Regions from separate parts of the Streptomyces sp. NBC_00775 genome, predicted to be linked through region 2. Evidence: predicted binding sites of a transcription regulator. Region 2 holds the regulator's gene; the other holds the start of a gene.
The links. The regulator HspR, encoded in region 2, represses chaperone genes until heat shock. The targets are predictions, from matches to a motif close to TTGAGNNNNNNNNNCTCAA.
Positions count from the first base shown of each region.

Region 1 (15,843 bases), 1.7 Mb from region 2:
CACGCCGTGTTCGCCGAGCCAGTCGAGGGTCTGCGGGGTCGCCCACTCGGTCTGCTTGGGCTGGTCGTCGGTGACCACGACGAGGATGTTGGGGCTGCCGGGGGCCGGCGTGCGCCTTGGTGTCGGTGATGCCGGGGGCGTGGTGGCCGGGGCCCGGCTGACGGCAGGCGCCACGGTGCGCGTCACCCGCGTCTCGCCCTCGGCCCCGCTGCCGCCCCCCGTCGCCGCCCGGACCGCGGCCACGCCGACGCCCGCCGCCACCACGGCCCCGGCCCCGGCGATCACCCCGCGCCGTCCCGGCCGCCCCCGCTGCTCGTCGCCCATATCGTCCCCCATGTTCCCGTTCGCCCCGCCTTGCCGTCCCCGTTGGCTGTGAATGCGCTTGCAGTTTGCAGGCGTTGCCTGTGAATGCCGTTGCGGTCGTGTAGCAGTGCCGCTGCGAAGCCATGGCGATCCCCGGCCGGACGCCCGCCGGGTGTGGACCCTCTGGCAGGAACAAAGGTTTCCGGCGACGTGCGTGGGTGGTGTGCGGGGCGATGAGTGGCCGACGCGCGCTTCCATGCGCTCTGCCCCGCACGGACTCGGACCGCAAGGCTGTCTGGCCCGAGCGGGCGCCCGATGCGGGCGGCCACCGGTCGAGGGGACGGAGAAGCCGTGGACGAGGAGGTAAGGATCGAGGTCGGGCGGGACATGGCGGGACAGATAGCCGTCGGACGCCACCTCATCCAGCTTTCGGGTGCGCACTCGTCGGTGACTCTGATCCAGCGGGAACAGCTGCCCCGTCCCGTTCCGCGGGAGGACATGACGCTGCTGCCCAGACCTGCCGAGGAGCTGGGCGAACTGCTGGATGCCGCGCCCGCCGCCACGTACCTCGTGGCCTGCACGGACCGCACGCTGTGGGGCGAGGGCACGGCGAAGCGGCTGCGCGGACTGGGCCCGGCGGACAGCGTCGAACTGTTGGAGCGCGCGCTGGACCGTGACCTGGACACGGCCGAGCTGCGGACCGCCAGGACACTGCGGCAGCTGACGGAGGGCACCCCGCTGCGTCTGCTCAACGCGGCGGCCGCGGTTCACCGGGCCGGCGGCCCACCCCGGTGAACCGCGCACTCGTCAGCGCCGCCTCCACCCGCCATCCCAGGGACTCGTACAGCGCCCGCCCCTCCGGCGTCCCCGCCAGGACGCCGGTCTCCGCGCCCCGCGCCACCGCCGCCCGCGCGAGGGTGCCCATGACCAGGCGGCCGAGCCCCCGCCGCCGGTGCCGCTCCGCCGTCTCGATCTGGTCGACGACCGCCGTCTCGCCGGTCGGGGCGATCTGGCCGCGCGCGGCCCAGGAACCGTCCGGCGCCGCGACCAGGACGCGGGTGACGCCGCCGCGCGACCAGGTACGCAGCCGGTAGCCGTCGGGGGCGGCCCCCTCGGTGGCGGCGCCCTGTGACGGGCGGGCCAAGGGCACCGACATCAGGTACCCCGGCTCAGGGTCGATCCACCACCCCTCGCCGAGCCAGGCCCCCACGGTCGACGGCTCCGCGAAGACCTTGAGCCACACGCCGGCCCCGGTCACCCCCTCCGCGACCTTCCGGACCGCCGCCTCCTCGACCTCGTCGTTCGTCGCCCCGAAGACATGCCGGGTGACGTGCTCCGCCTGCCCCACGTCGACGGTGTACCCCCACGGCTCGACCACCGGGGGAGCCGCCCCGCGGGAGAGGACCCACCCGTCCACCCAGGCCCGCACGATCTTGTCCATCACGACCCCCTGTAGCCCATGTAATAGTCACTCTGTGATTTAGGCTCTTACTTGCCGAGTGACGATACGGGTGCGCCGCGCCACCCCGACAGAGGTGATCGCTCACAGCGAACAGCTCCGGGGGAACAATCAGGGGCTCACGTGCATTGAGTCGGCATAGCTCAACTTGACTGCCTAAGGGGAGATCATGGCATCCACGTCCACACCGCTCACCCTGCCCGTGCTGCCACTCGACGACGAGGTCGTGCTGCCCGGGATGGTGGTTCCGCTCGATCTGAACGACACCGATGTACGCGCCGCGGTGGAGGCCGCCCAGGCCGCCGCCCGTTCAACACCCGGCAAGCCGCAAGTACTCCTGGTGCCACGTATCGACGGGACTTACGCGGGCACCGGTGTGCTCGGCACCGTCGAGCAGGTCGGCCGCCTGGCCGACGGCGACCCGGGCGCGCTGATCCGCGGGCGTGGGCGCGTGAAGGTCGGCGCGGGGACGACCGGTCCCGGTGCCGCACTGTGGGTGGAGGGCACCCGGATCGCCGAGACCGTGCCCGACCCGCTGCCCGGCCGGGTCGCCGACCTGGTCAAGGAGTACAAGGCCCTCGCCACCAGCTGGCTGCGCAAGCGCGGCGCCTGGCAGGTCGTGGACCGCGTTGCGCAGATCGATGACGTTTCCGCCCTTGCCGACAATTCCGGTTACTCCCCGTTCCTGTCCACCGAACAGAAGGTGGAGCTGCTGGAGACCGCCGACCCGGTCGCCCGCCTGAAGCTCGCCACCGAGCAGCTCCGCGAGCACCTCGCCGAGCAGGATGTCGCCGAGTCCATCGCCAAGGATGTCCAGGAAGGCGTCGACAAGCAGCAGCGCGAGTTCCTGCTGCGCCGCCAGCTGGAGGCCGTACGCAAGGAGCTGCGCGAGCTCAACGGCGACTCCTCCGACGGTGAGGAGTCCGACGACTACCGCTCCCGCGTCGAGGCCGCCGACCTCCCCGAGAAGGTCCGCGAGGCCGCGCTCAAGGAGGTCGAGAAGCTGGAGCGGTCCAGTGACCAGTCGCCCGAGGGCAGCTGGATCCGGACCTGGCTCGACACCGTGCTCGAACTGCCGTGGAACGAGCGGACCGAGGACGAGTACGACATCCAGGGCGCCCAGGCGATCCTCGACGCCGAGCACGCCGGTCTCGAGGACGTGAAGGAGCGCATCACCGAATACCTCGCCGTACGCAAGCGGCGCTCCGAGCGCGGGCTCGGCGTGGTCGGCGGGCGGCGCGGCGGTGCCGTGCTCGCGCTGGTCGGTCCGCCCGGTGTCGGCAAGACATCGCTCGGCGAGTCCGTCGCGCACGCCATGGGCCGCAAGTTCGTCCGCGTCGCCCTCGGTGGCGTACGGGACGAGGCCGAGATCCGCGGACACCGGCGTACGTACGTCGGCGCGCTGCCCGGCCGTATCGTCCGCGCCATCAAGGAGGCCGGGTCCATGAACCCGGTGGTCCTGCTCGACGAGATCGACAAGGTCGGCTCCGACTTCCGCGGCGACCCGGCCGCGGCGCTGCTCGAAGTCCTGGACCCCGCCCAGAACCACACCTTCCGTGACCACTACCTGGAGGTCGAACTCGACCTCAGCGACGTGGTGTTCCTGGCCACGGCCAACGTGCTCGAAGCCATCCCGGAGGCCCTGCTCGACCGTATGGAGCTGGTCCGCCTCGACGGCTACACCGAGGACGAGAAGGTCGTCATCGCCCGTGACCACCTGCTTCCGCGTCAGCTGGAGCGGGCCGGTCTGGCGAAGGACGAGGTCACGCTCGAGGAGAGCGCGCTGCGCAAGCTCGCCGGCGAGTACACGCGGGAAGCGGGCGTACGCACCCTGGAGCGGGCCGTCGCGCGGCTGCTCCGCAAGGTCGCGGCGCAGCACGAACTCGGTGAGCGGGAGCTGCCGTTCACGGTGACCGACGCGGACCTGCGCGGGCTCATCGGGCGGCCGCACCACGTGCCCGAGTCCGCCCAGGACCCGGCCGAGCGCCGTACGGCCGTCCCCGGTGTCGCCACCGGGCTCGCGGTCACCGGCGCGGGCGGCGACGTCCTCTTCGTGGAGGCGTCGCTGGCCGACCCGGAGACGGGCGCGGCGGGTCTGACCCTGACGGGCCAGCTGGGTGACGTGATGAAGGAGTCGGCGCAGATCGCGCTGAGCTTCCTCCGCTCGCACGGAGCCGAGCTGGAGCTGCCGGTCGGCGACCTCAAGGACCGGGGTGTGCACATCCACTTCCCGGCGGGCGCGGTCCCGAAGGACGGTCCGAGCGCGGGCGTCACGATGACGACGGCGCTGGCCTCGCTCCTGTCCGGCCGCCTGGTCCGCACGGACGTGGCGATGACGGGCGAGGTCTCGCTGACGGGACGTGTCCTGCCCATCGGCGGCGTGAAGCAGAAACTGCTCGCCGCGCACCGCGCGGGTGTCACGACGGTCATCATCCCGAAGCGCAACGAGCCCGACCTGGACGACGTCCCGGCCGAGGTCCTGGAGAAGCTCGACGTCCACGCCGTCACGGACGTCCGCCAGGTCCTGGAGCTGGCACTGTCGCCGGCGACGAACGGTGCGCAGCAGGAGTTTCCGGTCGCGGCGTGACGCCCACCGGAAAGGGAAGGCCCGGGTCCCGTGAGGGAGGCCCGGGCCTTCGCCGTACGTGCGTGCCTTCCGCTTCCCGTCAGCCGTTGGCGAGTGCCTGTACGCGATCCAGGGCGCCGTTGAACTTGTCGTGGTCGCCGACGGTCGGTCCGGACGACGTGTACTGCCACATGGTGTAGTACGACCACCCGGCCGGCAGGGTCCCCACATCGGAGGCGTACCGCGCGATCCACAGCGGGTTGCTGGAGGCGAAGCCGCTGTAGTTGCCGGTGCAGTCGGTCCACCAGCTGGTGGCCGTGTAGATCACGGCGTCACGGCCGGTGCGTGCCTTGTACTGGGTGAGGAAGCTGCTGATCCAGCTGACCATGGCGCTCTGCGACTTGCCGTAGCAGGAGGCTCCGTACGGGTTCCACTCGATGTCGAGCGCGCCGGGCAGCGTCTTGCCGTCCTTGGACCAGCCGCCGCCGTGGTCGACGAAGTAGTTGGCCTGTGTGGCGCCGCTCGTGGTGTCGGGGGTGGCGAAGTGGTACGAGCCGCGGATCATCCCGACGTTGTACGAGCCGTTGTACTGCTGGGCGAAGTACGGGTTCGTGTAGTACGTGCCCTCGGTCGCCTTCGTGTAGGCCCACTTGACCCCGCTGCTCCACAGGGTCGACCAGGCGACGTTGCCCTGGTAGCCGGACACGTCCACACCTTCGGTCTGGGTGGCGTCGCCGCTGGTCGGCGTGCCGTCCTGGCCGTCGTGGGCGATTACGCCCATGCCCATGCGGGCGGAGCCGCGGGCGGGGGTGTCGGCGGCGGAGGAGGGGAGGGTGAACAGGAGGGAGAAGGCGGTGAGCAGAATTCCTACCGCGAGCGGGCGCAGGCGGTGGGCCGTTCCGGATCTGTGCACGGGCATGTGCGTGCCTCCGAAGGGCTTGGTGGAGCTCGGTGGAGCTCGGTGGGGGGAATGCTCGGGCACGCGTGCCGTAGTGGGGGGTCAGGTCCTCGTTGACCTGGAATGGCGTGCGCATGCCAGTAACTGCCTGGTAATGAAGCTAGGCGCGGAGAAGACGGTGTGGGAAGAGGGCCCGGAGGCTGCCGTTGGTCTACGCCTGCGAAATACTGTCGGAGCTGCGGTAACGGCGAATTTTGGCGGAAACTTTCAGGACCGGGAAACCGGGTGAGGGGCTGACGTGCACGAGGACGGGAACGACGGCCGACGTCCGGTCGAATCCGGCGTGTCGGGACACGGTGCGGACCAGCCTGCCGCGCACGGCGGCGGGGACCGCGAGTTCCTCTCCCTGGAACGCGAGTTGACCGTGTTCCTGCGACGCGCCCGCGCCAACCAGGGGGAGATGGCTCGCGAGGTCCACCCGGACCTGGAGTCCGCCGCCTACGGACTCCTCGTACGCCTGGAGGAGTACGGCCGCCAGCGCGCCACGGAACTCGCCGCCTATATCGGCGTCGGCAAGGCCACCATGTCCCGCCAGCTGCGCGCCCTGGAGGACCTCGGCCTCGTGGCCCGCGAACCCGACCCCGCGGACGGCCGCGCCTGGCTCGTCCACCTCACGGAGGAGGGCCGCAGCCGAGTCACCAGGGTCCGCGAGGCCCGCCGCGCGCGCTACGTCAGCCAGCTCGCCCACTGGGACCAGGACGAGGTGGCGGAGTTGGCGCGGCTGCTGCATCAGCTGAATCTCGGCATGGAGAAGTAAGGGCAGAAGTCACAACGAGAGGGCTTTCGCAAGGCTCCTGCCAACGGCCGTGGGGACGGCTACTCTGACGCCTCCGGGGGACGGGGCGGTGACGGGTGAGCGGGACAATTCCACGGTATGTCAGGGTAGTTGGGGGCGTCCTGCTGCTCGTTGTCGTGGTGCTGGCGTCCGTGGCCGTGCATCTCCAGTGGGTGCGGACGGCCGAGCGGGCCTACGCGGGGGCGGGACCCTACGCGGGATCCGCCGCCGACTCCCAGGACGACGTGGACGACGCGAAGGCCGGCGAACGGGCCAAGGCCGCGGTCGAGAAGCGGTACCGCGCCGAGGGGCGGCGTACCGGGGCGACGACGCTGAGGATCGTTCCGGGCTCCGGGACCAGGGCCGACCAGTGGCACGCCACGGCGAAGCATCGGCTGGTGCTCGACCCGGACGACCCCATGACCGGCGACCTGCGCAGAGGCGCCGAGGACCCCGCCGACTGGCTGCCTCTGGAACTCGGCATCACGACGGGTTATGAAGAGTGCGCCACTTCAGCCCTCGATGCCTACAAAGCAACAGAGCCTTTCAAGCAGGACGGCCCGAAGAAGCCGGCATACGCCTACGCCAGGGCCGATACGGGGTGGTTCACGAGCTTCGACCAGTGCGGGGCCCCGACCGGGGGGCCGGCCGCCAACGTCTTCATCACCCTGAAAGTGAAGAAGGGCCTGCTCGGAGACAAGGGGCTCTACGACCACTGGAACGTCACCGTGGAGTCGCCGGACCAGCCCATCATCGCCGTGGAGGGAGGAACCACGCTGCGGCAGTCCGCCGCCCGTGCCGAACTCATCCTGCCGGCCAAGGGCAAGGTGTACGTCTCGCTGGGCCATCCACGCTCGGCAGGCACAGGAGGCACGAGCAATCTCGCGGCACTCGGCGCCGTGCTGCAGAGCTATCGCTCGCCCAATCGCGAAGCGGCCGGACTGCTGCTCGCCGTGGCGGCGGTGACCTGCTGTCTGGCAGTGCCGTTCGTACGACGCTGGGCACCGCTCGCGACGCGCACCCGTTGGACGGCAGCGGCAGTTACGGGCGGCGCCCTGACGGGTGCGACGCTTATGTACGCGCTGGCGGGAACAGATGAGCAGCCGTGGAACGGCTGGTGGGAGTACGCCGGGCGAGGGATGCCCTTGGTGGTCTGGTGGTGGGTCGTGCTCCCCCTGCTGCTCGCGGCGTTCGGGGCTCGGATCAGTGGCGGACGGCCGCCGCGCGTAGGGCAGTTGCTGCCCCTTTTGCTACCGAGTCTCCTGCTCGCGTGGCCTGTGGTCCTGCTCGCGGAGAGAGCTCGATCAGCGCTCGCAGCCCTGCCGATCGTGGTCGCGGCTGCCTCCGCCGGACTTGTGGCGCAGGTTCTGCGGCGACGATTGCTGGGAACGGCGGGCCACCGTTGGGCCGCCACCGCGGCAGCGGGAGTGTGGCTGGCCATCCTGGCCGCCGGCCCCGGGACGGGGCTGCCGGACATCTGGGCGGAGCCACCGAACCTCTTCGACCCGGATGCCGCGTCGGCGAACCAGGTCGTGATGGGCTTCCTCTCGTGGTGCTGGCCCTTCGCACTCTGGCCCGTCCTGGCCTCCTACGCGTGGGGGCGATGGGTTGCCCCCACGGTGGTCCTGTTCCTGTGGTGGGCACTGGCCGTGCCGGATGCGGACTTCGGGGTCCACGACTGGACCAAGGCGACGGACGGTCCGTGGATCGCCGTAGGGATCGATCCCAGGGTGGCTGCCAATCTGCCTCTCGTCATCGTGGAGACCACTGTTCTCGGCGGCGCTCTCCTCCTGGCATGGCAGCAGGGTCGTACGCACGGAGTCTGGCCCGTGCACGTCCGTACGGTCGTCGGCGCTCTGGGCGTCGCGGCGGTGGGCAGTCAACTCATCCGGGTGGGCTTCTCGATGTTCGACGGTTATGAGCAGACGAGCGGCGCCTGTTTCGCCGTCGGGATCGCCGCCCTCGGCTTCGCCTGGCTGCTGCCACCGGCGGCGGAATCGCGCGCCCTGCGGTTGCACAGCACCCGCGCGCCCACACACAACCGTCTCGTCCACGCCCTGCTGAAGGACGAGACCCTTGCCGCGGGTCGACGGGAATTCCTCAGCTCCTCGCGTACGGCTCTCGCCGCTGGGGACCTCACCGCCCGGCAGTGGAGCACGCGATGGCATGCGCTCGGTGCTCTCGGCGCCCGGGCTACGGCGCCCCACCGCTCGGTGGCGCTGCGTGCGGCCGCTCTTGGCACCTCAGGCGGCCGCAGTGCTTGGCGCAACGGCGTGGCGGCCGCCGTTCTGCTCACCGGCCTCACTCTGCCGTGGCTCCTCTACACGCTGCCGTCCCGGCTGACGGAGATCGGCTACGACCTGAGCGACATTGTCGATGTATGGGCCAACGCCCTGCGCTGGTCGCTGTACGGATTCGTCTACGGCTACGCCTACTCCTGGCTTCGCGGCGGTACGCCGATCGGCAAGGCGCTGTGCCTCCTGGCGGTCGTTCTTCCCGCTGAGCTCACCGAGCTCCTGTATCAGGACCTCGAACCGGGCCGCTTCGGCATCTCGCTCCTCCTCACCGCCGGCAACTGTCTGGCCGTCTTCCTGGTGCTGGGCCTGTACTGGGAAGCCCGACTGGTACGGGTCGCCGGTCTGCGCTGGGGACAGATCCGCAACTTCCGCTCCCTGTCCGCGACCGCGGTCCCGGCGACCACTGTGCTGGTGGCGGCAGCGACGGCGCTGGCCACCGCCATGGTCGGCGTCTGGGTCTCGCCCGAGGCTGGCCCGGATTCGAACACACCCAAGGACCAGTCTTCCGTGAGCGGCAGTCCTACCCCGGGCGCCGAGGGCCACTGACGGTCACAACTCCACGAACACCACCGTCGCGTCGTCATGCGTCTTGCTCCGCCGCAAATACACCCGCGCCTCCGCGTCCGCCGCCTCCAGCCGCCGTACGCGGTCCACGAGCGCCTGGCCGCCCTCCTTCCGTACGAGGGTGAACAGGTCGGTCCAGTCGCCCTCCCGGAACTTCTCCACCCAGCGGGTGGCGCCGTCGGTGAGGGCGGTCAGGGCGCGGACGGAGGAGCGCGGCAACACGCCCGTCACCGCGCGCCCGGCCACCGAGGGATCGGCCGCCGCGGTGAAGAAGCCGCCCTCCTTGTTGCGGACGGTCGCGTCGGCGATGGCGTCCGTGGTGAGGGAGGTGCGGGGGAGGCGGGAGAGGCGGTCGTCGAGGAGGGGGGTCACCTCGCCCGTGGGGGACTCCAGCAACAGGGCCGAGTCCGAGAGGACCAAGTACTCGACCTCGGTCGCGGACCACCTCGCGAGGACCACGGTTGCCTGGGGTGTGCGCGGGTGAGAAAGGTCACAGGTGTCGGCGTGGGCGTCGGCCACCCGGCGAATGGCGTCGGAGAGGATCTCCGGCAGCGTCAGATCCCGGCAGGAAACGGACAGTTCGGTCAGGGCTCCGCCCAGGCGCGCGGAGAACCAGGCAACGGAATGCAGACAGCCGTCGTCGCCCTGAGGAGGTGTCACGCCGTCCAGGACGACCAGGGAACCCCCCTGTCCTGAGGCGGGAAGTCCGACCGATGCGAAGTCCTCATTGGGGCGGTCCGGGTCTCCGGGCTCCGAAAAGAGTTCAGTGCGCATCCGGCCAGTCTGCACGAGCCCTTCACAAGGTCCACGAAAGGGTGGCATCGGTCGCCGAACCAGTGCGGACCAGCAGCTCAGGCGCCGGGTTTGGCATGGAATGATCGACTCCGGGGGAGCGTGGCGGCGAATATTGTCAAAGCGCGTCGCCGACGTCCAACCGGCCCGCCGGTCAAGGCCGTCGCACACGCCAGGGGAACTTGCCCGCCAACTCCCGTCCGGGGTTCACTCCTTCGGGTGGCGGGCCGGATGATGCGGGACCACTGCCCACCGGCACTGGGAGGGTCGGGGGCCGATGGGGGTCCTTCCTGCTGGAGCGAAGTCGAAAACCCGGGGGTGGGCGGACGCCCCCGTTGACGGGACGTCACCCGGGCCCATGGGTACACGAGTCAGGAATGCGAGCACCGGTGCAGAAGACGCGGCCGAGGCGCACAGGCAAGCAGACGGCCTCCAGCTCGACTGAGGGCGGTTCCACCGGCGACTCCGCGGGCCGGGGCCGCCCCGCCCACGTACGCAACCGGCTGATCGTCGCCGTGGCGGTCGTCGCGGCCGCCATCGCCGGTGCCGGAGCTCCCACGGTGCTGGCCGCGTCGGGGCAACTGAACGACTCCCAGAACCTGGTGACGCTCGCGCAGCGGACCCAGCAGGCATTGGTCCTCGCGCACTCGCTGGCCGACGAGCGGGACGAAGTCACCTCGTACATCGCCGCGGGCCGGCCCAAGGCCAAGGCCCCCTCCGAGCAGCGCGGCGCCCGCGTCGACCGGGAGGTCGAGGAGTTGCGGGCGGACGAGGACGCCCCCGCCACCCTGCTGAAGGACCTCGACTCCATCGCCTCCCTGCGCAGAGCGGCGCTCACCGGAAAGAGCACCGCTCTCGAAGCGCACCAGGCGTACTCCGCCGCCATCACCGAACTGCACGCCCTCGCCGAGGACCTGGCCGACCAGCTGCCGCCCCGCGCGGGCTCCGGCGCGCACGCCCTCGCCGAGCTGGACTCCGCCGTCCAGCAGTCCGCCGCCGCCCGCGGACTGCTCCTTGCGGCCCTCAACATCCCGCGCACCACCCAGACCGTCATCGACCCGCTCACCGGTCTGGCGAGCACCACCAGCACTTCCACGGCCGCAGGCACCAAGCAGCGCGACGCGCTCAGCGCCGCCGCCCAGCAGGCCCGCCTGCGCTCGGACGCGGCCCTCGCCGACTTCCACGAGACGGCGCCCAAGACCGCCACGTCCTCCTACGACTCCACGGTCACCGGGCCCGACGTCACGACCGCCGAGAAGTACCTCGCGGGCCTCACCGACCAGCCGAAGCTCTCCGGCGCCGAGCTCGACACCAGCACCAAGAAGCTGGACGCGGCCCTGTCCGCCCGCATCGAGCTGATGCGCGGCGCCGAGGCCTCCCTCAACGACCACCGCACCAAGGCCCTCGCACAGCTGCGGGACGACGACGTCACCGCGCTGGAGATCCGGATCGCCCTCATCGGCACGCTGCTGCTGGTCGCGGTCGGCGTCTCGATGGCCATGGCCCGCAGCCTCACCCGCCCGCTGGCCGTCCTGCGGATCGGCTCGGCCCGCCTCGCCGCCGACCCGGGCACCCAGGAACCGGTCAAGTTCACCGGCCGCAACGACGAGTTCGCCCAGGTCGTCCGCTCCGTCAACGCGCTGCACACGCACGCCGCCACGCTTCACGAGCGGATCACCACTCTGGAGGGCGACCGCAAGCACCTCATCGGCCAGCGCCAGCTGATGGCCGACGAGCGCGACAAGCTCCGTACCGAACTCGCCGACGCCACCGCCCATCTGGAGCAGATGCGCGGCAGCATCCACGGCACCTTCGTCAACCTGGCGCTGCGCACCCTCGGCCTGGTCGAACGCCAACTCGGCGTCATCGAGGGCCTGGAGGAGCGGGAGCAGGACCCGGACCGCCTCGCCACCCTCTTCAAGCTCGACCACTTCGCGACCGTCATGCGGCGCCACAGCGAGAACCTGCTCGTCCTCGCGGGCGCCGAACACGTCCAGCACCACGCGGGTCCCGTCCCGCTCGTCGACGTCGTACGGGCCGCGGTCAGCGAGATCGAGCGGTACGAGCGGGTCCGCATCGCCGCGCTGCCGCCGCACGCGCACCTCGCCGGTTTCGCCGCCGACGACATCAGCCACCTCGTGGCCGAACTCCTGGAGAACGCCTCGTCGTTCTCGCCGCCCGACCTCCCCGTCGAGGTCTCCGGCTGGCTCCTGGAGAGCGGCGAGGTGATGCTCTCCGTGCAGGACGGGGGCATCGGCATGACCGACGAGCGGATGAGCCAGCTCAACTCCCGGCTCGCGGACTTCGATCCGGAGGACGCGTACGACCTGGAGAGCGGCGAAGGCCTCGGGCTCGGCCTGTACGTGGTGGCCCGGCTCGCCCACCGGCACGGGGTGCGCGTGCAGTTGCGCGAGCAGAAGCAGGGCGGTGTGACCGCCGTGGTCGTCCTCCCGAAGACGATGCTCGCCGCCGCGCCCGCCGTCACCCTCCCCACGGCCACCCGCCTCGCCGGCGGCGTCCCCACGGTGACGCTGCCCGGAGCCAGCGCCGAGGCCAACTCCAACGTGCTGTACGGCCGTTCGGCCCTCGCGGCGTCGGCGTCGGATCCGGCGGGGGACGAGGACCCGCTGATCGCGGCAGCCGAGGAAGCCGTACGGGACGCCGCCGCCGAGCCCGAGCCCGAGCGGGAAACGACAGCCGAGCCGGAACCGGCATCCGCGCCCGAGGCAGCCGTGCCCGCCCCGACCGTCCCGGCCCCGCGCGAACCCGAGCCGATGCCGACGCCGGAGCGGACGCCCGAGACCACGATGGAGCTCCTGCTCCCGGACCTTTCGGCGGAAGAGGCGCCCCGCGCGTTCCCGGAGCCTCCGGCGGAAGAGGCGGCGGCCCCCGAGTTCACGGAAATGGAACCGCCGGCAGAGGAAGCGGCTCGCGCGTTCGCAGAGCCCGCTCCCCAGCCCACCCGGGCTGCTCCCGAAACCGCCGAGGCCACTCCCGCACCCACCCCGGAAGCGGACCTCCCCGCCCAGACCACCACCGACCCCTACGCCATCGGCCCCGACACCCACGCACGTGTCCCGGACCAGCGCCCCCGGCTGACCGACAAGGGCCTGCCCAAACGAACGCCGAAGATCTCCACGCCCGCGCCCGCTCCGCGACCGCGCACGGGCGGCGTGGACGCCGATGCCCTGCGCCGCAGGCTCGGCGGTTTCCACCGAGGCGCGATGGAGGGCCGCCGGGACGTGGAGGCGGAGATCGCCGAGCAGACGGCGGAGCTGGACGCGCCGCACCAGCTCAACGCACAGGACGTAGAAGCATCGGGGGGCACCGTCGAGGAGGCAAGCAGTTGACCGCGCCCAGTACCTTCGGCCTGAGCAGTGAAGCCCGCAATCTGCACTGGCTGTTGACGAATCTCGTCGAGGAGGTGCCGGGCCTCCTGTCGGTCGCGGTCGTCTCCTCCGACGGCCTGCTGCTGCTCTCCTCCGACCCCGGCAGAAACGCGGAAGCGCGAGCGGGGACGGAGACGGACCGCCCCACGGGCCCCAAGGGCTCCGCAGCCGACCTCGCCACCATCGTCTCCGGCATCGGCAGCCTCACCATTGGCGCCGCCAAGCTGATGGACGGCGGCGGCGTCAAGCAGACGATGGTCGCGATGGACGAGGGCAGCCTCTTCGTCATGTCGATCAGCGACGGCTCGCTGCTCGGTGTGCACGGCTCCCCGGACTGCGACATGAGCGTGGTGGCGTACCACATGGCGCTCTTCGTCGGCCGGGCCGGACATGTACTGACCCCCGAACTCCGCAGCGAGCTCCGAAAATCGCTGGAGTCCGAACCGATGGGGAGTGGCCGATGAGCACGCCCAGCAGGCTTCCCGTGCGCGGCGGCGACCGCAAACCCGCCCGCGTACGCCCCTACTCGCTCACCGGCGGCCGTACCCGCTTCGCCCACGTCCTCCTCGTGGAGACGTTCGTGGCGGCGCTGGAGGCCCCCGAGGAGCGCAAGGAACTGCCGAAAGGTTCCCTCGAAACCCGGGTGATGCCCGAGATGCGGGCCATCGTCGAACTCTGCCGCCGGATGCGGACGGTGGCCGAGATCGCCGCGCTCCTCAGGATGCCGCTCGGTGTGGTCCGCGTGCTCCTGAGCGACCTGGCGGACCAGGGAAAGATCCGCGTGTACGGAACAGGTCACGGCCCGGGACAGCCGGACCGCGCACTGCTGGAAAGGGTGCTGAATGGACTCCGTCGTCTCTGAGGGCGCGCCGAGAACCGCCTTCCCCACCACGGCGCCGATACCCGCGGCCCCCGTGCCGCTGCCCGAGACCGACGAGAACCTCCAGGCCTGGCAGACGGACCGCACGCGCGCCCCGATCGCCACGAAGATCGTGGTGGCGGGCGGCTTCGGCGTAGGCAAGACCACCCTCGTCACCGCCGTCTCGGAGATCACGCCCCTCCAGACGGAGGCGCTGATGACCCAGGCCAGCGAGGACACCGACGACCTCACCGCGACCCCGGAGAAGTTGACCACCACCGTGGCCATGGACTTCGGCCGCATCACGCTCGACGACGACCTGGTGCTCTACCTCTTCGGTACGCCGGGCCAGCAGCGGTTCTGGTTCATGTGGGACGACCTGGTGCGCGGCGCGATCGGCGCGGTGGTCCTCGCCGACACCCGCCGCCTGTCGGACTGCTTCCCGGCGCTCGACTACTTCGAGAGCTGCGGACTGCCGTACGTCGTCGCCGTCAACCACTTCGACGGCAGCGAGCGGTTCGAGCCGGAGGACGTACGCGAGGCCCTCACGGTGCCCCCGCACATACCTGTCATGATCATGGATGCCAGGCGCCGGATCTCGGTTGTCGAGAGCCTGCTCGCGCTGGTGGGGCACGCGCTCGACGTGAGCCCCGAATAAGTCGTACGCAGAGTTAGGACGCGCATGCGGAAGATACTCGTCGTCGGAGCCGGCCAGTCCGGTCTCCAGCTCGCCCTCGGACTCCAGTCGCACGGGTACGAGGTCACCCTGATGTCGAACCGGACGGCGGACGAGATCCGTACCGGCCGTGTCATGTCGACACAGTGCATGTTCGACATGGCACTCCAGCACGAGCGTGATCTCCAGCTGAACTTCTGGGAGTCCCAGGCCCCGAAGATCGAAGGAGTCGGTATCTCGGTCGCCGTGCCGGGTTCGTTCGACCCGGGCCCCTCGCAGCGGGCGATCGACTGGGTGGGCAAGCTCGACGGGTACGCCCAGTCCGTGGACCAGCGCGTGAAGATGGCCGGCTGGATGGAGACGTTCGCGCAGCGCGGCGGCCAGCTGGTCATCCACGGCGCGGCGGTCTCCGACCTGGACTACTTCTCCCGTACGTACGACCTGGTGCTGGTGTCGGCGGGCAAGGGCGAGCTGGTCTCCATGTTCGGCCGCGACGCCTCCCGTTCGCCGTACAGCGAGCCGCAGCGGGCGTTGGCGGTCTCCTACGTCCACGGTCTGGGCCCGCGTCCCGAGCACCCGGACTACGACGCGGTCCGCTGCAACCTGGTCCCCGGCGTCGGCGAGCTGTTCATCATGCCGACGCTCACCACGTCCGGCCGCGCGGACATCCTCTTCTGGGAGGGCATACCCGGCGGCCCGCTCGACGTCTTCAACGGCGTCAAGGATCCGGCCGAACACCTCTCCCTGACCCTGGAACTCATGGAGCGGTTCACGCCGTGGGAGCACGCGCGGGCCACGAAGGTCGAACTGACCGACGCGCAGGGCACGTTGTCGGGGCGCTACGCGCCCACGGTCCGCAATCCGATCGGCCGCCTGCCCGGCGGCGGCCTGGTCCTCGGCGTCGCCGACGTGGTCGTGGCGAACGACCCGATCACCGGTCAGGGCTCCAACTCGGCCGCCAAGTGCGCCGCCGCGTATCTCGCCTCGATCGTCGAGCAGGGCGACAAGCCCTTCGACGAGGAGTGGATGCAGGCCACGTTCGACCGCTACTGGGAGACCGCGCAGCACGTCACCAAGTGGACGAACGCGATGCTCGGCGTGCCGCCGGAGCATGTCCTCAACCTGATCGGTGCGGCGGGGCAACTGCCGCCGGTCGCTCACCGGTTCGTCAACGGGTTCGACAACCCGGCGGACTTCGAGAACTT
Region 1 is NZ_CP108938.1:3,464,532-3,480,374, reverse strand. Features, by position in the region: gene OIC96_RS15415 (sulfatase family protein) at 1-324, opposite strand, end outside; gene OIC96_RS15410 (hypothetical protein) at 655-1,098, shown strand; gene OIC96_RS15405 (GNAT family N-acetyltransferase) at 1,052-1,744, opposite strand; gene lon (endopeptidase La) at 1,932-4,349, shown strand; gene OIC96_RS15395 (lysozyme) at 4,429-5,247, opposite strand; gene OIC96_RS15390 (MarR family winged helix-turn-helix transcriptional regulator) at 5,525-6,043, shown strand; gene OIC96_RS15385 (hypothetical protein) at 6,214-8,904, shown strand; gene OIC96_RS15380 (protein phosphatase 2C domain-containing protein) at 8,908-9,696, opposite strand; gene OIC96_RS15375 (sensor histidine kinase) at 10,092-13,064, shown strand; gene OIC96_RS15370 (roadblock/LC7 domain-containing protein) at 13,061-13,567, shown strand; gene OIC96_RS15365 (DUF742 domain-containing protein) at 13,564-13,965, shown strand; gene OIC96_RS15360 (GTP-binding protein) at 13,946-14,620, shown strand; gene OIC96_RS15355 (styrene monooxygenase/indole monooxygenase family protein) at 14,645-15,843, shown strand, end outside.
Region 1: lon (endopeptidase La) is a predicted target of HspR. The motif match lies at 1,891-1,909, and genes of this name have one in related genera.

Region 2 (15,843 bases):
ACTGGTCCGTGTACTCGGCCGCCACCACGTTCACCACCTCCGATCTGACACCGCCGGCGACCGCCGCCGACGCCCACGTCGTGTACGAGTCGGGCGTTCCCCACCTCGTGTGGTCGCCCGTCGCCGGAGCCGCCTCGTACCAGGTCCTGCAGTACGACCCGGCGACCGGCGGATACGTCGAAGCCCTCACCGAGGGGACCACCACGACCACCACGACACGGACCGATGTCGTGCCGCGCCAGCGAGTGGCTGTCGCCGACACCTACAAGTACGTGGTGCGCTCCGTGGACGCGAAGGGCAACGCGGCCGCCCCGGTGGAGGTCGCCCTGTCGATGGCCGACCGGCCGGAGGCGATTGCGCCGTTCGCGACCACCGCGGTCAACTACGGCGAGGGCGTGTCGATCGAGTGGAGCAGCGCCGACCCGTGGACCTACGGCGAGAACCAGCCGCTGCTCACGTACCGGATCGTCCGTACTGACAAGGCGACCGGCGAGAGCAGCGTGGTGACCGGGTGCAAGCCGAACAGCTCGCAGGACCTGCCGCTGACCGACCCGAAGACGTACTGGACCTGGAACACCGGCGACGCCCCCGCCTACGCCGGCTCCCGGCAGATCAACGGCGCCTGCCGGGACGTCTCCGGCGCGTCCGAGACGACGTACGAGTACACGGTCGTGACGATCGATCCGTACGGCCATGAGTCGCAGCCAGGCCCTGCCGCCACCGCGACCATGCCGGACACCAAGCGCCCGGACCCGGTCCAGGACCTGACCGCGGAGCGGGTTCCGCTCGGCGTACGGCTGACCTGGACGCCGCCGGCCGACGACGACGTCACCGAGTACTACGTGTGGCAGGGCATGACCGACCCGGACACCGGCGAGACCGTCTGGGAGAAGAACTGCTGGACCCATAGCTCGGCCGCGACCGAGGTCCTCTGCCCGACCGTCCCCGACGGCGCCACCCACGTCTACAAGGTGGCCGCCGCGGACCGCTTCCATCTGTACGAGGACGAGGGCCCGGACTTCTTCCACACCACCGAGGTGTCGGTCGAAGTCCCCGACACCCGGCCGCCCGGCTGGACGGGGACCGAAATCCGTGCGGACGAGTACCCGGAGCTGTACGTCGGCTGCTCCGAGAGCTCCGGTCTCGGCGACTGCACCCGGTTCGTGAGCTACCGCGTGGAGCGCTGGGACCCGGTCTCGGCCGCCTATGTCACCCTGACCGAGGGCACGATGGGCGACGCCGTGTTCTCCATGGACACCACGGTCCACGAGGACGCGCTGGGTCTGTACTACTACCGTGTCGTCCGCCTGGACTCCGTCGGCGCGCAGGCCGCGACCACGTCGACGGCGTATGGCATCTGGGACTACTGACTCTGAGCCCGCACACGGAAGGGGCCCGGAGAGAAATCTCCGGGCCCCTTCCGTGTGCGGGCTGCCTAGTCCTTGGCCTTCTTCGGCCGCCACACCACCAGCGCACTCGCCTGCTGGACCTCCTGGTACGGGACCAGGTCACGGCGGTACGAGGCGTGGACGGCGGCCTCGCGTTGCTGCATGGCGGCCGCCGCGCCGTCCAGGGCCGCCTCCATTTCCGCCACGCGGGACTGGAGCGCGGCGACCTGGTTCTCCAGCTCGATGATGCGCTTGATGCCGGCCAGGTTGATGCCCTCGTCCTGCGACAACTGCTGGACGGTGCGCAGCAGGTCGATGTCGCGGGCCGAGTAGCGACGGCCGCGCCCGGCGGTGCGGTCGGGCGAGACCAGGCCGAGGCGGTCGTACTGGCGGAGGGTCTGCGGGTGCAGGCCGGAGAGCTGGGCCGCCACCGAGATGACGTAGACCGGGGTTTCCTCGGTCAGTTCGTACGGGTTGCGTCGACGCCCGGTGGTGTCCATGGCTCTCTTATGCTCCCTTCGCGGCCTGGAACAGCTCCGCCCGCGGGTCCTCTTCCGCGGTCGCCTCGCGATACGCCTCCAGGGCGTCACGAGCCTTGCCCGACAGGTCCTTGGGGACCGTGACCTCGACGGTGACCAGAAGGTCGCCGCGGGTGCCGTCCTTGCGGACCGCGCCCTTGCCGCGGGCCCGCATCGTGCGGCCGTTGGGCGTGCCCGGCGGCAGCTTGAGGGTGACCGGCGGGCCGCCGAGTGTCGGCACGCGCACCTCCCCGCCCAGCGCCGCCTCCGCGAAGGTGACGGGCACGGTGACGGTGAGGTTGTCGTCCTTGCGGCCGAAGACCGGGTGGGCGTCGACATGGACGGTGACGTACAGGTCGCCCGCCGGGCCGCCCCGTTCGCCGGGTGCTCCCTTGCCGCGCAGCCGGATCCGCTGGCTGTCGCTCACCCCGGCCGGTATGCGGACCTGCATGGTCCGGGACGACTTCGCGCGGCCCGAGCCCTGGCAGACCAGGCAGGGGTGCTCCGCGATCAGACCGCGGCCCTTGCAGTCCGGGCAGGGGTCGGTGAGCGAGAAACCGCCGCCCGAACCCCGCGCGACCTGGCCGGTGCCGACGCAGGTCGGGCACACGCGCGGTGTGCCGTTCTTGTCGCCGGTGCCCGAGCAGGCCTTGCAGGGCGCCTGGGACGTCATCCGCAGCGGGACCGTCGCGCCGTCCACCGCCTCGGTGAAGCTGAGCGTCACCTCGGTGTCGATGTCCTGGCCGCGCCGGGGCTGGGTCCGGGTGCCGGTGGTCGCGCCACCGCGGTTGAACAGGCCCCCGAACACATCACCGATGCCGCCGCCGAAGCCGCCGGCCCCGCCCGCTCCGCCCTGGGCACCGCCTCCGAAGAGGTCGCCCAGGTCGAAGTTGAAGTTGCCGCCGCCGGCGCCGGGACCCGGACGGAAGCCGCCGTTGCCGAAGAGGGCGCGTGCCTCGTCGTACTCCTTGCGCTTCTTGGGGTCGCCGAGCACGTCGTTCGCCTCGGAGATCTCCTTGAAGCGCTCCTCGGCCTTGGCGTTGCCCTTGTTGGCGTCCGGGTGGAACTCGCGGGCGAGCTTCCGGTACGCCTTCTTGATCTCGGCCTCGGTGGCGTCCTTGGGGACGCCGAGAACCTTGTAGAAGTCCTTCTCGATGAAGTCCTTGGTGCTCATCCTCGACGTCCCTCCTTCCTCATGCGTTCAACGTCAGCCCTCGTCCGGGCCACCGGTCTCCTTGTCGTCGCCGGCGGAGGCCGCCTCCGCCTCGTCGGCCTTGGCGGTCTGCGCCCCCGGCTGGGGCTCGGCGACGGCCACCCGAGCGGGGCGGATGGTGCGCTCGCCGATGCGATACCCCGGCTGCAGAATCGCCACGCACGTCGTCTCCGTGACATCCGGCGCGTACGAGTGCATCAGGGCCTCGTGGATCATCGGGTCGAAGGGCTCGCCCTCCTTGCCGAACTGCTGGAGCCCCATCTTCGCCGCGACGGTCTCCAGCGACTCGGCCACCGACTTGAAGCCGCCGACCAGTTCGCCGTGGTCCCGCGCGCGGGCGATGTTGTCGAGCACGGGCAGGAGCTCGGTCAGGAGGTTCGCGATGGCGATTTCCTTGACCGCGATCCGGTCGCGCTCGACCCGGCGGCGGTAGTTCTGGTACTCGGCCTGGAGCCGCTGGAGGTCCGCCGTGCGCTCGCTGAGCGCCGTACGCACCTGGTCCAGCTGGGCCGTCAGACCGGCCGTCTGGGCTGCTGCTGCCGCGTCCCCGGCCGGGGCCGCCCCCTCCGTGGGGGCGGCCTTCGGCTCGGCGTCTTCAGGGGTGGCGCCGGAGGGGACGTCGGGCTGCTCTTCGAAGCCCGGGGTCTCCTCCGTCACGCGGCACCGTCCTTGCGCTCCTCGTCGACGATCTCGGCGTCGACGACGTCGTCGTCGGCCCTGGCCTGCTCGGCACCCGGAGCACCCTCGGCGCCACCGGCGGCCTGCGCGGCCTGGGCGTCGGCGTACATGGCCTGGCCCAGCTTCTGCGAGACGGCGGCGACCTTCTCGGTGGCCGTACGGATCTCGGCGGTGTCCTCGCCCTTGAGCGCGGCCTTCAGCTCCTCGATGGACGCCTCGACCTCGGTCTTGACGTCACCGGGGACCTTGTCCTCGTTGTCCTTGAGGAACTTCTCCGTCTGGTAGACGAGCTGCTCGCCCTGGTTGCGGGTCTCGGCGGCCTCGCGGCGGGCGTGGTCCTCCTCCGCGTACTTCTCGGCCTCCTGGCGCATCCGGTCGACCTCGTCCTTCGGCAGCGAGGAGCCACCGGTGACGGTCATCTTCTGCTCCTTGCCCGTGCCAAGGTCCTTGGCCGTGACGTGCATGATGCCGTTGGCGTCGATGTCGAAGGCGACCTCGATCTGCGGGACACCACGCGGGGCCGGCGGCAGACCGGTCAGCTCGAACATACCGAGCTTCTTGTTGTACGCCGCGATCTCGCGCTCGCCCTGGTAGACCTGGATCTGCACGGAGGGCTGGTTGTCCTCGGCGGTGGTGAAGATCTCGGACCGCTTGGTCGGGATCGTCGTGTTCCGCTCGATGAGCTTGGTCATGATGCCGCCCTTGGTCTCGATACCAAGCGACAGCGGCGTCACGTCAAGGAGCAGAACGTCCTTGACCTCACCCTTGAGGACACCGGCCTGGAGGGCGGCGCCGATGGCGACGACCTCGTCCGGGTTCACACCCTTGTTGGCCTCGTTGCCACCGGTCAGCTCCTTGACGAGCTCGGCGACGGCGGGCATACGGGTGGAGCCACCGACGAGAACGACGTGGTCGATCTCGGAGAGGTTGATGCCCGCGTCCTTGATGACGTTGTGGAACGGCGTCTTGCAGCGCTCCAGAAGGTCGGCGGTGAGCTGCTGGAACTGGGCGCGCGTGAGCTTCTCGTCCAGGTGCAGCGGGCCCTCGGCGGACGCCGTGATGTAGGGCAGGTTGATCGAGGTCTCGGTGGACGAGGACAGCTCGATCTTGGCCTTCTCGGCGGCCTCGCGGAGGCGCTGGAGGGCCATCTTGTCCTTGGCGAGGTCCACGCCGTGACCGGCCTTGAACTGCTGCACCAGGTAGTCGACGACACGCTGGTCCCAGTCGTCACCACCGAGGTGGTTGTCACCGTTGGTGGCCTTCACCTCGACGACGCCGTCACCGATCTCCAGCAGGGACACGTCGAACGTGCCGCCACCGAGGTCGAAGACGAGGATCGTCTGGTCGTCCTTGTCGAGGCCGTACGCCAGCGCGGCGGCGGTGGGCTCGTTGACGATACGAAGGACGTTGAGACCGGCGATCTCACCGGCTTCCTTCGTCGCCTGACGCTCGGAGTCGTTGAAGTACGCCGGGACGGTGATGACCGCGTCGGTCACCTTCTCACCGAGGTACGCCTCCGCATCCCGCTTGAGCTTCTGCAGGATGAACGCGCTCATCTGCTGCGGGTTGAAGTGCTTCCCGTCGAGCTCGATCTTCCAGTCCGTACCCATGTGACGCTTCACGGACCTGATGGTCCGGTCCACATTGGTGACCGCCTGGCGCTTGGCGACCTCGCCGACGAGCACTTCGCCGTTCTTGGCGAAGGCGACGACGGACGGCGTGGTCCTGGCGCCCTCTGCGTTGGTGATGACGGTGGGCTCGCCGCCTTCAAGAACGCTGACGACGGAGTTAGTCGTGCCCAGGTCGATGCCGACCGCACGTGCCATTTCGATTCCTCCAGCAATGACTTGAGTGGAACGGACTCAAGTGTGCATGACCGTCGCCGCCCGGTCAACAGAGCTGAGTCGGAGGGGCTCAACTCTTATCTGTTGCTTACGCGCAGGTGGGCGGTGAGCTGGGGGTTTGTCGTGGGGGGTGGGGTGGACGGGCAGGACTTTCGTCACCCCTTCGGCCCCCTCAGCCCCGGCCGGGGATCTTCAATTCGCCGGCCGCGATCTTCGGTCCTGGCCGGGGGTCCTCAGTTCCGGCTGGGAATCTTCAGTCCCGGATGGAGATCTTCAGTTCCGGCTGGAGATCTTCGGCTCCGGCCCGCGATCTTCGGTCCCGGCGCTGGGAATCTTCGGTCCCGGCTGGGAATCTTCGGTCCCGGCTGGGAATCTTCGGCCCTGGCTGGGGATCTTCGGCTCCGGCCCGCGATCTTCGGTCCCGGCGCTGGGAATCTTCGGTCCCGGCCGGGGATCTTCGACTCCGGCCGGGCATCTTCAGCTCCGGCCCGCAATTTTCAGCCCGTCCGGCGTTTGAGGACGAGGCCGTTCAGGCCGATACGGGGGTCTGGGGGCGGAGCCCCCAGGGGATGGGATCGGGTAGGGGCGGCGGGGGCGAGAACCCGGACGCAAGCCCCCCACGACCGCGACAAGCCCGACACTCCCCACCACCCACCACGCGGCCCCCGCCCCGACCCACCGCAGATCGATGGCCAGCCCCACCAGCGCCCCGGCGAACGCGGCGAAGCCGATGACGACCATGACCCCCTGCCGGGTCAGCCCAAGCCTCCGCAGCCGATGGACAAGGTGGTCCGGGGCGGAACGCAGCAACGGCCACCCCACCCTCCGCCGCGACACAAGCACCAGCACGACATCGGCACAGGCCACCGCCGTCAGCGCGAACCCGGCCCCGACCCCCGCCCCGTCCTCCTGCCCGGCATGAACGAGCACGGCCGCAGAGGCCAGCACAAACCCCGCGAACAACGCCCCGCACCGCCCCGGCACGATCCGCGCCGGAGGCCACCCGTGCATCAGAAACCCGGTGAGCGCGGCGGCCAGCACGCTCAGCAACGTCGCGAGCCCGTCCATGACCTCGGCAGCCGCACACCCGCTCAGCGCGAACGCGGTGATGACACCGACCGTCCCCAACACCCCGTCGGCATGATCGAGCGAGCCGAAGGCATGCGTGACGAAGACGATCCAGACGACACCCACCACCGCACCCAACAGCCCGAGTTCGTCGTACGGCACGGTCAGCACGGCGCCGACACCCACGGCGGCCATCCGCACCACCGGCGGTACGGCCCGCAGATCGGCGACCAGACCGACCAGCGCGACCCCGATCCCGACGACCAGCAGCCGCCCGGCCTCCGGGCCGAGCGGGGCGACATCCATCCAGTCCCCGACCCCGGCGACGAACGCCGTACCGCCGACGACGGCCACCCCGCCGAGCAACGGAACGGGCCGCACCCGGCGCCGCTCGACCACGCCGAAGCGCAGGGCGAGCATCCGAAAGAGCGCGGCGAGCGCGGCGGTGAGGAGCAGGGCGGCCGTGGCGGCCGTGATTCCGTACAACACGACGCCAATTTAGGCGCGATTGTCACAGTATCGTGCGATTAACACGATCGGGTTTACGTGTCCTGCCGAACCTCCTGACGAACCGCCTGCCGAACGGCCTGACGAACGGCCTGACGAACCGTGAGGTGTCCCGGTGAACCGGCAGCGGGGAGAACGTCCCCGTGGGAGCCTGACAAGGCTCGGAAACCGCGAGGGGCTCGGTGGGGGACGCCGTGTGGAACTGGCTGGTCGGGCTCGGGGGATTCGTGCTCGGAATCCTCGCGCTCGCCTCGAAGGACTTACTGGTCGCCAAGGTCAAACTGCTGCTCGACTTCCTGTACGGCCGCTTCGCCGGCAGCCGGCTCCTGCGCCGCGCGGCACTCGCCAAGTACACGCGGGAGCTGTACCGCCGCCACCGCGAGTTCCCGGTCTCCTTCCAGGCCGACGAGGCCCTGAAGCTGCCGATGGAGTCGGTGTACGTACCCCTGTACGGCGGCGAGTCCACCACCGAGAACCGCCCCGCACTGTCGGAGACGCTGCGACGGGCCCGGCACAGCGTGGTGCTCGGGGTGCCGGGCGCGGGCAAGACCCTCCTCCTTCGCCACGAATCACTGATGTGGGCGCGGGAGCGGGTACGGGCGGACAGTTCACGAGTGGACCTGGGCGCCCTCGACGACATCCCCGTACTCCTCGAACTCCACCGCCTCAACAAGGACCCGGACCTGACCCTGGAGCAGCACGTCGTCCGGCACTTCGCCCGGCACGGCTTCCCGCGCGCGGACACCTGGGTGGCCGGGGCGCTGGGCAGGGGCGATCTCGCGCTGTACTTCGACGGCCTTGACGAGGTCGCCACCGACCTGCGCGCCAAGGTGGTCGAACTGATCAAGGAGTTCGCGGACACGTACGCGGACTGCCGGATCGTGGTGACCTGCCGGGTCGCGGTGTACGAGGGCCAGTTCACGGAGTTCGACCAGACGCTGCGGGTGCGGGACTTCGACGAGCACCTGATCCGGCGGTTCCTGGGCGGCTGGCCGTGGCGGGCGGGCACCGCGACGGACACGGTGGACCAGGTCCTGGGCGCGCTCCGGGACACACCGCAGATCATGTCGCTGGCCCGGAATCCGCTGCTCCTGACGATGATCGCGTACCTCTACGACTTCGTGTACGCCGGCACGGACCAGGTCCTCCCGCACACCCGCGCCGACTTCTACAAACAGGTCATCGGCAGCCTCCTGGCCGACCGTCGCCAGACGTCGTACGCGCTCCCTCTGAAGAAGGCGGTCCTCCAGCACCTCGCCCTCGCGGCCCAGGACATCCCCTCCGGCACCCACGACCGGCTGGCGCTGCCGGAGGACGAGGTCCTGAAGACGGTCCGGACGGTCCTGGAGCAACAGGGCCGGGACGTGGCGCTCGCGGAGGACGTGCTGAAGGAGATCGTCCACCGCAGCGGGCTGCTGCTGGCCGTGGACAACGGGGAGCGGTATCAGTTCGCGCATTTGACCTTGCAGGAGTACCTGGCGGCGATCGTCCTCGCCGCCGACCCGGCGGGGCTGCTGCGGCGGTACGGGGCGGATCCCCAGGCCTGGCGGGAGACGGTGCGGCTGTGGTGCGGGGTGGCACCGCGGGACTGCACTGAGGTCGTACGGGCGGTGTACCGGCGGGATCCGGTGCTGGCGTTCCAGTGTCTGGCGGATGCGCATGTGGTGGATGACGGACTGGCCGAGGAGGTCCTGGACCACTTCGGGCAGCGACTGCGGCTGGGTGAGTTCGCCGACGAGCAAATGATCGCCGCGTTCGGCTTGGTGGCGGGGGACCGGCGGCAACGAGGGGTGCGGGTCTTCGACTTCCTGGTGGAGACGGTCCGTTCCGAGGAGGACACGGGGGTGGGGCATACGGCGGCACGCGCGCTGGCGGCGACGAATCTGCCCCGGGCCGCCGAGGCGCTGGCGGCGATGGCACGCCCCAGCAATGCGGCGTGGGGGGCGTTGGCAGGGATGGGGGATCTCGCGGTGCCCGCGTTCATGGCCCCTTGGGACGGGGCAGGCGCGTACGCCGATACCGTCCACATGCTGTGGACCATCCGCACACCGAAGGCCGCGCGCGCCCTGAGCGATCTACTGGGGCGCGCCCCAGGTCTGCAGTCAGAGCTTGTGTGCGCCTTCCACCTCGGTGAGCTGTTGACGCTCCCGGAGGTGGAGGCCGAGCTGCGTACCGCTCCGCTGGGGGACGTACCGGAGCGGTTGGACTGGGTGTGGCGCCCGTTCGCCGAAGGTCCCGACGACCCGCTGGTCAAGTTGGCCGGAAGGATCGCGTGGATCATCGATCAGTGGGAGACGCTGGAGGTCGTGTGGCGAACCGGTCTGCCGACCCCCGATCCGCGCATCGTCGCCGCGCTGTGCGTCATCAAGCACCACAATCGTAGCGAGCAGGAACGCCTTACCGACTGGGTGGCTATCCCGGACGAACTGGCGGAGACGATGCCCCATTCAGTCGGCGAGATGCATCAGTTCCGGGTCTCGGGTGCCGCCGGCACGAGCATCCGGGCCGACGACCTCTCGCGTTACCTGGAGTCCTCGCTCGACTCCTTCAGCTCGTTCGTCCTCGTGCAGGCCCAGGACGCACTCAAGTCGGCGGGGCTGTCCCCTCGCCGGCTGACCCTGCTGCGTATGCTGCCCGACCGGCTGCAGCTGGGTGCCGCCGTGGCGCTGCTGCGGCAGTCCGGGTTCGCGGGGGAAGAGAGCTGGGACGTGCTCCCTCGGGAAACACCGGCCGTGTTCGTGTCTGCGCCCATCAGCCACCGCAACCTCCTCGTGCTGTCGCTGGTCGGCGCGTCCGGCGCCCTGGGAGGCGCCGTGAGCCTCCCCTCCTGGCGACTTCCATGGCTGACGGGAGCCCTCAGCGCTCTCGCTGTCAGCGGTGTCCTCCTGTCCCGCTGGCGCGCAGCCGTGCTGAGCAGGCGCCACAGGATCACCTCTCACCCCATCCGCGAGTACGTCCTCAAACCCCTCCTCCGCCCCGGGCCCCCGTAACCACGACACCCCGCTCAGGCAACCCTCAGCGACGCAGATCACCGCCCCCCTGGCTACAGTGCGGCGGAAGATGTAGGTAGTCTCAGACGGACTGCATAAGTTACCGCTTAGTAATCACCTTCGAGGTCACCCTCGAAGCAACACCTCGCAGGCCCGAGGAGCCCCCAAATGCAACTCGCCGCGATCATCGTGTCGCTGGTCCTGACCGTGGTCGGCGTCGCGCTCCTCGCACGCGCCATCGGCCAGTTCGTCCGGTATTTCAAGGTCGGCCAGCGCGTACCCGCCGGCACCCGGACCGACAACCCCTACCAGCGCAGCGTGACCCTGGTCAGGGAGTTCCTCGGCCACACGCGGATGAACCGCTGGGGCATCGTCGGCTTCGCCCACTGGTTCGTGGCCGTCGGCTTCCTGACGCTGCCGCCGACCCTCGCCCAGGCGTTCGGCCAGCTGTTCAAGGCCGACTGGGTGCTGCCGGTCATCGGCGACTTCCTGCCGGTCGAGATGTACACCGAGTTCATCGGCGTGATGACCGTCCTCGGCATCGTCGCCCTGATGGCGATCCGGCTGCTCAGCCTGCCCTCGCGGGCCGGCCGCAAGTCCCGGTTCACGGGCTCCAAGGCCGGTCAGGCGTACTTCGTCGAGTACGTCATCCTCACCATCGGCCTGGCCATCTACGTGCTGCGCGGCCTGGAAGGCGCCATCCACCACGTGGAGAGCTACGAGGCCGCGTACTTCGCCTCGTACCCGCTGGTCCTCGCCTTCAAGGGCCTGAGCGTCTCCACGCTGCAGAACCTGATCTACCTGACCGCGATGATCAAGATCAGCACCTCGTTCATCTGGATGATCGTGGTCTCGCTGAACACCAACATGGGTGTCGCCTGGCACCGCTTCCTCGCCTTCCCGAACATCTGGTTCAAGCGGAACGCGACCGGTGAGACCGCCCTCGGCGCACTCCAGCCCATGACCTCCGGCGGCAAGCCGATCGACTTCACCGACCCCGGTGAGGACGACGTCTTCGGTGTCAGCCAGGTAGAGCAGTTCTCCTGGAAGGGCCTGCTCGACTTCTCCACCTGCACCGAGTGCGGCCGCTGCCAGTCGCAGTGCCCCGCCTGGAACACCGGCAAGCCGCTCTCCCCCAAGCTGCTGATCATGTCGCTGCGCGACCACGCGCACGCCAAGGCCCCCTACCTGCTCGCCGGTGGCGGCAAGGACATGGAGGGCAATGAGAAGGCGAGCGAGGAGCAGCTGAAGGACGTGCCCGCCGCCGCCCTGGCGGAAGCCGAGCGGCCGCTCATCGGCACCGTCGAAGAGAACGGCGTCATCGACCCCGACGTCCTGTGGTCCTGCACCACCTGCGGCGCCTGCGTCGAGCAGTGCCCGGTCGACATCGAGCACATCGACCACATCGTCGACATGCGCCGCTACCAGGTGATGATCGAGTCCGCCTTCCCGAGCGAGGCCGGCACGATGCTCAAGAACCTGGAGAAGAAGGGCAACCCCTGGGGTCTCGCCAAGAAGCAGCGCCTGGAATGGCTCAAGGAACTCGACTTCGAGGTGCCGGTCGTCGGCAAGGACATCGAGGACCTCAGCGAGGTCGAGTACCTGTACTGGGTCGGGTGTGCCGGTTCCCTTGAGGACCGCGCGAAGAAGACGACGAAGGCGTTCGCCGAGCTCCTCCACATCGCGGGCGTCAAGTTCGCGATCATGGGCGGCGACGAGAAGTGCACCGGTGACTCCGCCCGCCGCCTCGGCAACGAGCCCCTGTTCCAGGAGCTCGGCATGGAGAACGTCGCCGCGCTGAACATGGCCTTCGGCGAGGACGACGAAGACGAGTCGACGAAGAAGCCGAGGTCGGCGAAGAAGATCGTCGCGACCTGCCCGCACTGCCTCAACACGATCGGCAACGAGTACCCGCAGCTCGGCGGCGACTACGAGACCATCCACCACACCCAGCTGCTCCAGCACCTCATCGACGAGGGCAAGCTGCTGCCGGTCACCCCGGTCGAGGGTCTGATCACCTACCACGACCCCTGCTACCTGGGCCGCCACAACAAGATCTACACGCCGCCGCGCGAGATCATGTCCGCCGTCCCGGGCCTGCGCCAGCAGGAGATGCACCGCCACAAGGAGCGCGGCTTCTGCTGTGGCGCCGGTGGTGCGCGGATGTGGATGGAGGAGCGGATCGGCAAGCGCATCAACAACGAGCGTGTTGATGAGGCCCTGTCGCTCAACCCCGACATCGTCTCCACCGCCTGCCCGTTCTGCCTCGTCATGCTGACCGACTCGGTCAACGGCAAGAAGAACGACGGCCAGGCCAAGGAGTCCATCCAGGTCGTGGACGTGGCCCAGCTGCTCCTCGAGTCCGTCAAGACCCCGGTCGACGACGAGCCCCCGGCGGGCGAGGCCGAGTCGGAGAGCGCGCCGGAGCCGGAGCCGGTGAAGTAACCGGCCCGACCGGCCCGACCGGCTCGACCGGCTCGATCGGTACGACCGACGCCCCCTGTCCCACCCGGGCAGGGGGCGTCGCCGTTCCTGGCGGTCGGTTTGGAATACCTCCAGGCCCCCTCCCGGGCCTGGGGCTCCTCAGTCCTCACCGAAACTCGTCAGCGACGAGAAGACGTACACGAGGAGTACGAGGACGAAGCCGCCCAGGCCGACCAGCACGAACGGCACCTCGGGCGCACTCGCGTCGCGCCCCAGCAGCAGCGGCCGCCAGCCCAGGAACACCGCCACAGTCATCGCGCCACGGACCGTCTGGACCGTCGGCGACCAGGCCGTCCGCCGCAGTCCGTCCAGCCCGGCCGCGAAGGTGAAGACGGCGCCGAGCACGCATCCGACGATCATGATGAGGACGAAGGCGACCAGCGCGTCCCCGCCGTTCGCCCCGTCCGGAAAGGCCTCCCAGCGGCCGGCGGCGAGCGTACGCAGACTCTCGCGCTCGTGCACGACTCCGCCGAGGCGCGGCGCCGACCGGGACCACAGGACCTCGACCTCGGTGCCGACGCGGGGCTTGGCGTCCGTGTACGCACCCTTCACGGTGAGCCGTTCGGGACCGCCGGACACGGAGACCACCAGCCGGGACATATAGCCGCGTACAACGTCGTCGCTGAGGTCCTCCCGCACCGCGCGCGGCGGTTCCACGACGGTCGCGGCGCTCACCTCGGCGCCCGCCTCGCGCAGGGCGTCGATCCTGTCGTTGCCCGAGGAGTCCCCCATCACGCCGACGAACAGCGCCCCGGAGACGAAGGCCACGAGGAGCCACACGGCACCGGTACGGAACCTGACCCAGCCCGGCGAGCCGAACGAGATCCCGAGGACGTCGTCCAGCGGCGCCCGGCCAAGCTCCTCGGTTCGCCCGGCCCGCCCTGCCCGCGCACCCGCTTTCGCGAGGGAGACAGCCTCCCCGTCCCCGCGCCGCCGCGGCACCCGCAGCCCCCACAGCGCCCCGACCCGCACGACCGCGCACCCCGCCGCCACACCTCCCCACACCAGCGGCTCGGTCCACGGCCGCGGCACGGCGGAGACACCCAGCAGCCACCAGCACGCGACCCCCGCCGCGACCCACCCCACCAGCCCGCACACCCGCACGGTCCAGACCAGCGCAGAGCGCATGAAACCTTCTCCCCCCGTGATCCCCGTGATCCCCGTGATCCCCGTGATCCCCGTGATCCCCGTGATCCCCGTGATCCCCGTGATCCCCGTGATCCCCGTGATCCCCGTGATCCCCTGCCGAACAAACGCACCATCACCGAGTCGCTGTCAAGGTCTCGCCGCTACGCACTCCGCCACGCACTCCGCCTCGCAAGTGACCGATCCCGCACGCCCGCACCCTTAACGCATCACCACAACAGGGCCATCATGTGCAGGTTGTTGTCGACGGTGCGGTCGGGGTGAATGGTGCGCGGGCGAAGAAGCAGGCGCGGAAGCGGAATACGTACAGCGACTCCGACGGCGACGGCGTTCGGCTGTCTCCTCCTGCTGCTCGCGGCCTGCGGCCCCACCACCGACGCCGGAGCCACCCGGCACACCCCCGCACAGGGCGCCAAGTCCCCCGCCCACCTCCCCGTCCCGCACGGCAAGGGCAGCAAGACCCAGGACGACTTCAACGGCGACGGCCACCGTGACCTCGTCCTCAACGACCTGGTGAAGGACCAGAGTCACAGCGACGACGCGGGCATCGGCATCGTCTACGGGACGGGGACGGCCCACGGACTCGCCCCCGGCGCACGGCAGTTGCTCAGCCCGGCGAAGCAGGCGGCGCCCACCAAGGGCCAACTCCCGGCGGTCTTCGACGCGGAGGCGAGCTGCGACCTCGACAAGGACGGCTTCACCGATCTCGTCGTGTCGACCGATCCGCCGTACGACGGGCAGGGGCAGCCGCCCGTCCCGCTCCAGATCCTCTTCGGCTCGCCCGCCGGTCTGACCGGCAAGGCGGTGAAGCTCACCATCCCCGCGCAGGCACGTTTCGGCAATGACTGGCCGGACCAGCCGGTCTGCGGCGACTTCGACGGCAACGGCGCGAACGACCTCGTCGTGCACGCCTCCAACGGTGAACTCAGCTATCTGCGCGGCCCGTTCAGCCGCAAGGGCACCCCGCGCGCGGCGGGCAAGCCGCTCGTCTCCCCGGGCAACGTGCCGACCGAGCCCGCCGTCGACGTGAACCGCGACGGCTACGACGACCTCCTCGTCCGTACGGCGGCGGACGGCACCGCCCCCTCCGCCGTCGTCCTCGGCGGCCCGGCCGGCCCCACCCGCACCGGCACCACCCTGCCGACCGGTATCGACGTCGCCTTCGGCCGCTTCGGCAAGGGCAAGGCCCTCGACGCGGCGATCGGTTCGATGGGCGGAACGTCTCTGCGCTACGACCTCCCCGGCACCGCCCGCGGCAGCGTCCCCACCCCGGGCTCGGTGCTCGACGCCGGCGACTTCGACGGGGACGGCCTCAGCGAACTCGTCTCCAGCGGTACGGAGTTGCGCGTGCTGCGGGGTCGTACGACCGGACTGTCCGCGAAAGGCACGGTGACCGTGAAGCCGCCCGCCCGGGGCACCACCCGGGTACTGGCCGTCGGCGACTTCACCGGCGACGGGCGGGCGGACCTGGTGGTGCGGACGTACCGGGGAGAGACGCGGGACACGGTCGCCCTGTATCCGGGGGCGGCGAAGGGGCTGGTCGCGCCGAAGCCGACGGTCACCTTCTCCAGTTCGGAGTTCCTGGTCTCGTAAGCACGCGTAAGCACCTGTAAGCACCCGCCCGCCCACCTGCCCGCCTTGTACAGGAAAAACACAGGCTCATCGAACTCACGTACAACCCTTGCGCAACACAACCGGTCTCCTGATCACCCGTATGTCATCCGATGTCATCCGACCGCAGGAGACCCCCGCATGCCCCAGCGCCCCTCGCACCCCCTGCGCCTCGCCCTCGCGACGGCCACCGCCGTCGCGCTGACGGGCGGGCTGCTCGTCTGCTCGGCCGCGACCGCGTCGGCCGCCGGCTCGGTCCGCCAGTACAAGGCGGACTTCAACGGCGACGGCTACGGCGATGTCGCGTTCGCCGCCCCGTACGCGAAGGTCGCCGACAAGGGCATGGCCGGTTACGTGGCCGTGGTCTACGGCAGCTCCACCGGCCTCAACCCCGCC
Region 2 is NZ_CP108938.1:5,117,050-5,132,892, forward strand. Features, by position in the region: gene OIC96_RS22810 (PA14 domain-containing protein) at 1-1,370, shown strand, start outside; gene OIC96_RS22815 (heat shock protein transcriptional repressor HspR) at 1,436-1,888, opposite strand; gene dnaJ (molecular chaperone DnaJ) at 1,896-3,080, opposite strand; gene grpE (nucleotide exchange factor GrpE) at 3,114-3,776, opposite strand; gene dnaK (molecular chaperone DnaK) at 3,773-5,623, opposite strand; gene OIC96_RS22835 (MraY family glycosyltransferase) at 6,119-7,198, opposite strand; gene OIC96_RS22840 (NACHT domain-containing protein) at 7,399-10,206, shown strand; gene OIC96_RS22845 ((Fe-S)-binding protein) at 10,375-12,651, shown strand; gene OIC96_RS22850 (hypothetical protein) at 12,790-13,818, opposite strand; gene OIC96_RS22855 (FG-GAP repeat domain-containing protein) at 14,104-15,429, shown strand; gene OIC96_RS22860 (FG-GAP repeat protein) at 15,589-15,843, shown strand, end outside.